Regions from separate parts of the Vibrio iocasae genome, predicted to be linked through region 1. Evidence: riboswitches for the same ligand, from Rfam matches in the RefSeq annotation. Region 1 holds a riboswitch; each other region holds the start of a gene.
What was found. A riboswitch is a leader RNA that binds a small molecule or an ion and turns the genes downstream of it on or off. The one in region 1 is predicted to bind thiamine pyrophosphate.
Positions count from the first base shown of each region.

Region 2: it holds a riboswitch for thiamine pyrophosphate, as region 1 does, so the genes downstream of both, thiB (thiamine ABC transporter substrate binding subunit) here and thiC (phosphomethylpyrimidine synthase ThiC) in region 1, are expected to answer to the same signal.
Region 3: it holds a riboswitch for thiamine pyrophosphate, as region 1 does, so the genes downstream of both, thiD (bifunctional hydroxymethylpyrimidine kinase/phosphomethylpyrimidine kinase) here and thiC (phosphomethylpyrimidine synthase ThiC) in region 1, are expected to answer to the same signal.

Region 1 is NZ_CP145311.1:3,598,126-3,601,401, forward strand. Features, by position in the region: gene thiC (phosphomethylpyrimidine synthase ThiC) at 1-1,467, opposite strand, end outside; TPP riboswitch at 1,594-1,692, opposite strand; gene crcB (fluoride efflux transporter CrcB) at 1,752-2,135, opposite strand; one part of gene SNR28_RS26440 (IS630 family transposase) at 2,580-3,034, shown strand; one part of gene SNR28_RS26440 (IS630 family transposase) at 3,033-3,276, shown strand, end outside.
Region 2 is NZ_CP145311.1:287,675-290,950, forward strand. Features, by position in the region: gene mpl (UDP-N-acetylmuramate:L-alanyl-gamma-D-glutamyl-meso-diaminopimelate ligase) at 1-1,026, shown strand, start outside; gene SNR28_RS10930 (flavin prenyltransferase UbiX) at 1,026-1,649, shown strand; TPP riboswitch at 1,734-1,838, shown strand; gene thiB (thiamine ABC transporter substrate binding subunit) at 1,918-2,871, shown strand; gene thiP (thiamine/thiamine pyrophosphate ABC transporter permease ThiP) at 2,882-3,276, shown strand, end outside.
Region 3 is NZ_CP145311.1:823,304-826,579, reverse strand. Features, by position in the region: gene metQ (methionine ABC transporter substrate-binding lipoprotein MetQ) at 62-871, shown strand; TPP riboswitch at 1,153-1,250, shown strand; gene thiD (bifunctional hydroxymethylpyrimidine kinase/phosphomethylpyrimidine kinase) at 1,327-2,157, shown strand; gene SNR28_RS13415 (ABC transporter ATP-binding protein) at 2,150-2,902, shown strand; gene SNR28_RS13410 (ABC transporter permease) at 2,895-3,276, shown strand, end outside.

The DNA.
Region 1 (3,276 bases):
GAGCATCGCACAGCCGTACCAGCCGATCATCGCGGCACCTATACCTGATGTAATATGGTCATATCCTGGAGCAATATCTGTCGTTAGAGGCCCAAGGGTATAAAATGGAGCCTCATGACAATGTTCTAGTTGCTCTTCCATATTCTCTTTGATCATATGCATCGGAACATGTCCAGGCCCTTCAATTATTACCTGGACATCATATTCCCATGCAATAGATGTCAGCTCTCCGAGAGTACGAAGTTCAGCAAACTGAGCTTCGTCGTTTGCATCTGCAATAGAACCCGGGCGTAGCCCATCTCCAAGTGAAAGAGCTACATCATACTGAGCACAAATCTCGCATATCTCTCTAAATCGCGTATACAAAAAGCTCTCTTGATGATGCGCCAGACACCATTTTGATATTATGGCACCACCTCGGGAAACAATTCCGGTAACACGTTTTGCGGTCATTGGAATATGGTGAAGCCTGAGACCGGCATGAATGGTGAAGTAATCCACCCCCTGCTCTGCTTGCTCTATTAGTGTGTCTCGCATGACTTCCCATGTCAGGTTTTCAGCAATGCCGTTAACCTTTTCTAATGCCTGATACATAGGAACTGTACCTATTGGAACTGGGCTATTCCTAAGAATCCACTCCCGAGTTTCATGAATGTTTCTACCTGTCGATAGATCCATTACCGTGTCTGCACCCCAACGAGTAGCCCAAACCAGCTTCTCAACCTCTTCTTCTATAGAGGATGTCACTGAAGAGTTACCAATATTAGCGTTCACCTTTACCAGAAAGTTCCGCCCGATTATCATTGGTTCGGTCTCGGGGTGATTGATGTTAGAAGGTATAATTGCTCGCCCTTCAGCAACTTCACTTCGTACAAATTCAGCTGTTATTTCTTTAGGTAAGTTTGCACCAAAACTTCTACCCTGATGCTGAGCTATCAGAGCTTTATCACGGTATTCAGCACGTCTCATGTTTTCCCTTATGGCTATAAACTCCATTTCAGGTGTTATGATTCCTTGCCGGGCATAGTGAAGCTGCGTTACATTTTTACCAAGTCTTGCCTTTCTAATTGAAGGTAAATTGCCATAACGAAGCTCTGTTAATGACTCATCGTCTAAGCGCTCCTGGGTGTAAACAGAACTTACTGCGTTTAGTACTTCGGTATCACTTCGCTCTAAAATCCAACCTTCTCTTAATTTTGGTAAACCTTTATGAAGGTCTACTTTATGGGTAGGATCTGTATACATACCCGATGTATCGTACACATGAACAGGTTCATTCGGCTCAAATACTGGCGCTTCTTTAGTTCCCCCAACCAAACTTTCATCCAGGCTTATCTGCCTCATAGGCACTCGAATACTACTCTTGCTGCCTTCTACATAGATTTTGGTTGAGTTGGGGTATGACTGAACCGATAGCGTATCGATAAAGTTTCTGGCTATAAGCCTTGATTGTTTGCGACTCGACATGCATTTTCCTTGCGTTATTGCTTGATAAAATGCTTGCCGGAAAGATGCTACAAGAGGTGTCGAGAGACAGCAAAAAGCTAAAATTCTTTGCTGTATCGACAGATTGATATGGGTTCAGAATAGATCTGTTATATCTCTCTTGTTCCCTTCGCAGGTATTAACCCGATCAGGTTCAACGGATCCCGAATTAACGGTCTCAGCCTAATGGCACTCCGACAAGTAAAATCAGTATATAAAATCAGTCTGGAGAAACCAAGCTGACCTGTTAAACGATGTGGAAAAGATTAACTTTTCATTAGCAATTGGAAGCCTACCCAGGCAGCAGATATACTTAATACAACGTTAAGCAAAACATTTAAGCCCATCTTAAAAAAGGCTCCTTGCTGAAGAAGCAGAACGTTATCCATAGAAAAAGTCGAAAAGGTTGTTAGAGCTCCCAGAAACCCAAGGCCGATAATCTGCCTCCATGGTGCTACTGCTAGCAACTCTTTTTCAAAAGCGGCTATCAAAATACCCATGATGCATGAACCAACAACGTTAACGACCAAGGTACCGTAAGGAAAGCCCCGCCCTAGTAAAACGATGCATAGCTCAGAAACCAAATAACGGGAACAGGCACCAAATGCTCCGCCAAGAGCGATAAAGCCTAAAGTAGCAAATTGACTCATAACATAAACCTAAATCTTAAAGTGCCGAAATTTTACGCTAACAACCTCCTTTTACCAATACAAAATTAGGAACATAGACTTAATAACTTTAAAGATTTTAAATGTTACAGGAGTAACTTTTATTAGGACTAATAGGCTGTATTTGTCTTATTGCCACTGATGTAAATAAACTTCGGAATAGAAAACATTAACTCAGAATCTTTCATGGGACGATCTACAAGGCCATTCTAAGGTTTAAGTGATATAATATTGGCATATTGTGTTAAACAGCCCTAAGTGACTGTAGAGGGCCAATTTTGGTAGAATCCAAGGGAGTCTTTATCTTATGCTAAAAATGTGCGATTTGAAGAAATAGCAAAATGGCAAAGACTCTCAGATCTGGCTGGCAATTTATACCAATTCCATTAATTTTGTGATCTAATGAAGGCTCTTAAAGGAGCCCTCATGAAGCACGATTTCCCCAGCCTTATCAACTCCACATCTAACGCTCGGCTTAGAATACGTTACCTTGCTGTTTCCCACTTTGTTGATGGTAAAAGCCGTACAGAGATCGCTCAGTTCCTCAAAGTCAGCAGAGTTAGCGTTAACAAATGGGTTAAGGCCTATCTCGATCACGGCCTTGAAGGACTGCAAGAAAAGCGTCATTCAGGGAGGCCTCACCGCTTAACCGAAGAGCAAAGGCAACAGCTCAAAGAGTATGTCACCGAACACGCTGTTAATGCTGATGGGGGCCGCCTTCAGGCAAGGGAGATCGGCCTCTTTATAGAAAGCAATTTTGGTATTACCTATCAACAGTCAGGGATATATCGCCTGCTACACGATATTGGCTTGAGTTGGATTACGACTCGCTCCAAGCATCCTAAGCAATCAATAGAAGCCCAAGAAACTTTTAAAAAAATTCCCAATAGAAACGATCCTTAAGATCCCCGGGCATGTCGCACTAAAAGATGTTCAGATATGGTTCCAGGATGAGGCCAGGTTTGGTCAGCGCAACACGACAACCCGAATATGGGCTCCCAAGGGCACTCGTCCGAGGGCGGTACAACAGCAGCAATTTGAATATGCATACTTGTTTGGAGCCGTATGCGTTACCACTGGTGATGCGGAAGCCATTGTTGTGCCTGTTAGTAATATGGAGGCA
Region 2 (3,276 bases), 380 kb from region 1:
ACCCATGGGAAAACGACGACTGCAAGTATGCTTTCATGGGTATTGGAAGATTGCGGATACGCACCGGGCTTTTTGGTTGGTGGCGTGTTGGGTAACTTTGGTGTATCGGCTCGCCTTGGCGATAGTATGTTTTTTGTTGTAGAGGCGGATGAGTACGACAGTGCCTTCTTTGATAAGCGTTCTAAGTTTGTCCACTACCACCCAAGGACTTTGGTGATGAACAACCTTGAGTTCGACCACGCAGACATTTTTGATGATCTTGCTGCAATTAAAAAACAGTTTCACCACTTGGTAAGAACTGTTCCCGGTAATGGTCGGATTTTTGCTCCTAAGTCGGAAACCGCGCTTCAGGAAGTGCTAGATATGGGGTGCTGGAGTGAACTTGAGTTCTCTGGCCCAGAGCAGGATTGGGATACGAAAAAGATTCAGAAAGATGGCAGTCATTTCGAAGTGTACTTTAAAGGAGAGCTAGTTGGACAGGTTCAGTGGAACCTGGTTGGCGATCACAATGTAAGCAACGCTTTAATGGCAATAGCCGCAGCAAGACACGTCGGTGTTACACCTGACTTAGCCTGTGAAGCTTTGGGTAAGTTTATCAACACTAAACGCAGATTAGAGCTAAAAGGTGAGGTTAACGAGGTTGCTGTTTACGACGATTTTGCTCACCATCCCACAGCGATTGATCTCACTCTAGGTGGGTTACGTAATAAGGTTGAAGATAAGAAAATCATTGCCGTCCTTGAACCAAGATCAGCGACTATGAAGATGGGTGTTCACAAGGAGACATTAGCAAACTCTCTGGTGAAAGCAGACTCTGTATACCTATACCAACCAGACAACATAAAATGGGATGTCAAAGAGGTTGCCGGACATTGTTCACAACCTTCATACGTGAGTGACGATATCAATGTATTGGTTGAGAAAATTGTCGAAGAATCAAAGCCGGGTGACCAGATTTTGGTTATGAGTAATGGTGGATTTGAAGGTATTCACGGTAAGTTGCTAGGCAAGCTTAAGGAAAAATAATGAGCCACCATGATAAGTCCATTACCCTTGCATTTACTGGTGCATCTGGCGCTCCATACGGGCTTCGCTTACTCGAATGTCTTATCAAAGCTGAGTATAAGGTATTTCTGTTAGTTTCTTCTGCTGCTCGTGTTGTGCTTGCAACAGAGCATGACCTTAAGTTGCCAGCAAGTCCTGACAAAATGAAACAGACTTTGGTCGATTATCTAGGTTGTGAACCTGACTTATTGCAGGTATGTGGTAAAGAGGACTGGTTTTCACCCGTCGCATCCGGTAGTGCTGCACCTAAACAAATGGTTGTATGTCCATGTTCAACCGGAAGTGTTGCGGCAATTGCGCATGGTATGTCGGACAACCTGATTGAGCGCGCTGCTGACGTTGTTATGAAGGAACGCGGGCAATTGCTTCTGGTAGTAAGAGAGACCCCATTTTCTACCTTGCATCTGGAAAACATGCATAAGCTATCCCAGATGGGGGTCACTATCATGCCAGCAGCCCCTGGTTTTTATCACCAGCCAGAATCTATTGAAGACTTAGTGGACTTTATGGTCGCGAGAATTCTGGATCATCTAAACATCGAGCAAGGATTAGTGCCTAGATGGGGATATGACCAAAGGTTGTAAACATTTGGTGACATCACTCTCTGGTGGATTGATTGAAATCAGATTACAATTCGAAACTCTTATGTGTTGCTATCAACACATAAGTTGTACTCAACGGGGTGCTAAGCGAAATATATAAGTGAGGCTGAGAAAATTACCCGTAGACCTGAACCAGATAATACTGGCGTAGGAATTGAGCATGAATCCTATCAAGTTTTCCGCTTTATCCTGTGCCGCTCATAAAGGAGAGCGCTCGGTGAAATACACTATTTCTGCTTTGGCTTTAGCCATGTCATTTTCAGCTTTAGCGGCTGACAACACACTTACCGTTTATACATATGACTCGTTTGCGGCTGATTGGGGCCCAGGGCCAAAAATCGAAAAAGCATTCGAAGATAAGTGTGGATGCAACCTAGAGTTTGTCGCTTTGGATGATGGTGTATCAATACTCAACCGCCTTCGCCTTGAAGGTTCGAGCAGCAAAGCAGATATCATTCTTGGACTCGACACCAATTTGATGGCAGAAGCAAAGAAGAGTGGTTTGCTGACTGAGCATATCGTCGATACCAAAGTAGTAAACCTACCAAACGGTTGGGCTGATACAACATTTGTACCATTCGATTACGGTTACTTTGCCTTTATCTACAACAAAGAAAAACTTCAAAATCCGCCAACAAGTTTGAAAGAGCTGGTGGAAGAGCGAGATGATCTTACGGTTATCTACCAGGACCCTCGTACGTCAACACCAGGACAAGGTTTGATGTTATGGATGAAGTCTGTTTATGGTGACGATGTTAAACAGGCCTGGAAGCAACTAGACAAAAAGAAAGTGACGGTTACAAAAGGTTGGTCTGAAGCTTACTCAATGTTCCTTGAGGGAGAGTCTGATTTGGTTCTGTCTTATACCACTTCTCCTGCGTATCACATGATTGCAGAGGGTGATAACAAATATGCGTCAGCGAATTTTTCTGAAGGCCATTATATGCAGGTAGAAGTTGCTGCTAAGGTGAAAGGCTCAAAAAATGAAGCGCTGGCCGACCAGTTTATGAGCTTTATTCTGAGTGAAGAGTTCCAGTCTGTTATTCCTACCGGAAACTGGATGTACCCAGTAACCAATGTTGCTCAGCCTGAAGGTTTTGAATCATTAAACGTACCAGTTAAATCTTTAGAATTTGCGCCTGAAAAAGTGGCTGAAAACCGTAAAGCATGGATTCGTGAGTGGCAGACTGCTGCGGTAGAGTAGAAATAACAAGATGCAGAAAGCACCTAAAACGGGCCTGATTGTTGGTCTTATCATTCTGGCTTTTGTGTTTTCTGCATTGTCGGCTCTTATCACCTATGCTCCATCATTAAATCTGAGTCAGATTTTTTCTGACTCTTATTACCGACATGTCACCCGTTTTAGCTTCTATCAGGCCACGCTTTCTACTTTACTGAGCGTGTTGTTTGCCATTCCTGTTGCTCATGCTATTTTTCGACGAAATTTCCCCGGTAAGAACATGCTGCTCAGGCTGTTTGCATCTACCTTGGTTCTTCCAGTGTTAGTAGGGGTGTTTGGCATTGTCGCTATCTACGGAAATAGCGGACTATTAGCTGATTGGTTTCAGTGGTTTGATGCCAAGCTGCCTTTTTCTATTTATGGTCTGGG
Region 3 (3,276 bases), 910 kb from region 1:
AAATCAGCAATCGCTATTTAATAAAAGCAAAAAGCTTAACGAATTTAGACAGGAGATAATCATGAAATTTAGCCTTAAGAATGTTCTAGCCATCGCAGCAGCAGCTTCTGCCCTAGTCCTTTCAGGTTGTGGTGAGAAAGAAGCAGACACAAGCAAAGTAAAAGTTGGTGTAATGGCAGGTGCCGAAGCACAGGTTGCAGAAGTAGCAGCTAAAATTGCGAAAGAAAAATACGGCCTGGATGTAGAGCTGGTTACTTTCACTGATTACGTAACGCCAAACGCAGCAACTGACGATGGTTCTGTTGATATCAACGCATTCCAGCACAAGCCATACCTTGATCAACAAGTTGCTGACCGTGGCTACAAGCTAACTATCGCTGGTAACACGTTTGTATACCCAATTGCAGGTTACTCAAAGCAGGTTAAATCTGTAGACGAAATTGCTGAAGGTTCTCGTATCGCAGTACCAAACGATCCAACAAACCTTGGTCGTTCACTGCTTCTTCTTGAGCAGCAAGGCCTGCTAACTCTTCGTGAAGGTGTTGGTCTGCAAGGCACTGTCCGTGATATCACTGCAAACCCGAAAAACATCACTATCGTAGAGCTAGACGCAGCACAGCTTCCTCGTTCTCTTGATGATGTTGCGCTTTCAATCATCAACACGACTTACGCTAGCAGCATTGGCCTGACTCCACAGAAAGACGGTATCTTTGTTGAAGATAAAGAGTCTCCATACGTGAACCTGATTGTTGCTCGTGAAGACAACGTAAACGCAGAAAACGTTCAGAACTTTGTTAAAGCGTACCAGACTGAAGAAGTGTACAAAGCAGCTTCTGAAATCTTTAACGGTGGTGTAGTTAAAGGCTGGTAACTCCTGAAAAATTACCATTGTTTGTTTAAGGCCAGTTCATATCATGAGCTGGCCTTTTCTTTATGTGTAATGAATTTGGAGCAAATATCTGGTATTCCCGGAGTAAAACCTGTTTTTCATGGATGAAAAACTCGGAGCGCACAGGGATGTGTTTACAGCGGTTTTACGTAGGGACTACCTGATGTTTGTTTGCTCCTAAACCACAAAGCTCTCTAAGTTATTGCACAAACAATGCATTTTGTTACACTACCGCTACATCTTCTCTGAAGATAAACAAATTTAATGATTAGTCGGGGAGCCCTGTGCTGAGACCGCTTATGCGGGACCCGTTGAACCTGATTCAGTTAACACTGACGTAGGGAACTAGTGTCTTGCCTAAGCAGCAAAATTCTCATTTTCTGCACATCTATTCTTAGGCCATTACTGTTCCTTTGTCAGACAAAAGGGACATTAGAATGGCATCTACTCAAACCAAAACAACACCAATAGTACTCACCATTGCCGGTTCTGATAGTGGTGGAGGTGCGGGCATTCAGGCGGATATCAAAGCAATCTCTGCGACGGGAAGCTATGCCTGCTCAGTGCTTACTGCCCTAACGGCCCAAAACACTCAAGGTGTAACAAGTATCTTTCCCGTCACACCTGAATTTGTCGAGCAGCAGTTGGATGCGGTGTTTACTGACCTGAATGTCGTAGCTGTAAAAGTTGGTATGCTCAGTGATTCCAGCGTCATCAAAGCCGTTGCCAACAAGATTCGTCAATACCAGCCAAAGCATCTGGTGGTTGATCCGGTTATGGTAGCCACCAGCGGTGACCTTCTGCTGGAACACTCCGCAATTGATACCCTAAAGTCAGAACTCATTCCTCTTGCCGACGTGATTACCCCTAACCTTCCCGAAGCAGCAGCTCTACTGGGTACCGATGTCCCAGCTTCTGAACAACAGATGGACAAACTGGTCTCTCAGCTTCGCGATCTGGGGGCTGGTTCTGTATTACTTAAAGGTGGACACCTTGAGAGCGAGGCGCAAAGTACCGACCTTCTGATACTTAAAGATACTGTTCTGCGCCTTTCTACTGCTCGTGTTGCTACCAATAACACGCACGGAACAGGCTGTACTCTCTCTTCCGCTACTGCTAGCTATCTTGCGCAGGGAGAATCACTAGAAACTGCTGTCCAGCATGCAAAGAAATATATTACTGAAGCGCTGAAACAGGCGGATGAACTTGATATTGGCCAGGGTCACGGTCCAGTTCATCACTTCTTTGCAGGGCATCAGTATGTCTAAAGAAGCAGGGCTTCAGGTTATCAACGGCAGCATTCGCTATCTTGATAGTGAATGGCCTGTGGTATCAAACCTCAATATGACCCTGCCCTACCAGAAGTGGACCTGCATCCTTGGTCGTAGCGGTTGTGGAAAAACCTCTCTGCTTCGCTATCTTGCGGGTTTGCTTGATGACTCTGTTCATTGGCAAGGCTCTCTATGCGGAGTGCTTGAAAAGGACATCAAAATTAATGTTGCCTACATGGCTCAGCAAGATCTTCTGATGCCGTGGTTAACGGTTATAGAGAATGTCTGCTTCAGCTTTAAGTTCGCTGGTCAGAAGCTATCTGATAAAACAAAGCAGCAGGCTTTAGATTTGCTGCATAAAGTTGGGCTGAATGGTTATGAAAAAAACCTGCCACACCAACTTTCTGGTGGTATGCGCCAGCGTGTAGCACTTGCAAGAACACTGATGCAGGACAAACCTATCGTTCTGATGGATGAGCCTTTCTCTGCTCTGGATGCGGTCACTCGCCATAAGCTACAAAATCTGGCAGCTGAACTGCTGAAAGATAAAACCGTTGTACTGATTACGCATGATCCACAAGAAGCGCTTAGGCTTGGTGAGCAAATCTATATATTGCAAGGCACGCCAGCTAAAGCCCTGAGCTTAATGCCACCAGAACAGGCCATTCCTCGCCAGTTGGATGGGGAGCTAGCCGTTTTGCAACAAGAGATTATTGCTCAGTTGGAGGTGGACTATGTCTGATTTACTTACCTCTGCATCTTCATATCTAAAGAACGAAGAAACAAAGAAGCATTCTGTTCAGCCCTATATCAAAATACTAATCACTGTAGCGATACTTCTGGGAATCTGGCAGCTTATTGTCGCTGTTTTTAAGCTTCCTCCTTTTATTCTTCCGGGTCCACAATCGGTATTTATTAAGCTGATAGAACGCTATGACGTCCTACTTAGCCACACCTGGGTAACAGCTCAGGAGATCTTTCTAGGGCTGTTTCTGGGTTTAAGTATGGGTTTGCTATTCGCCCTACAGATGCTGCTATTTGATCCTGTGAAGCGCTGGTTATTACCCATTCTGATTGCCAGTCAGGCCATTCCTACATTTGCCATTGCACCGATAC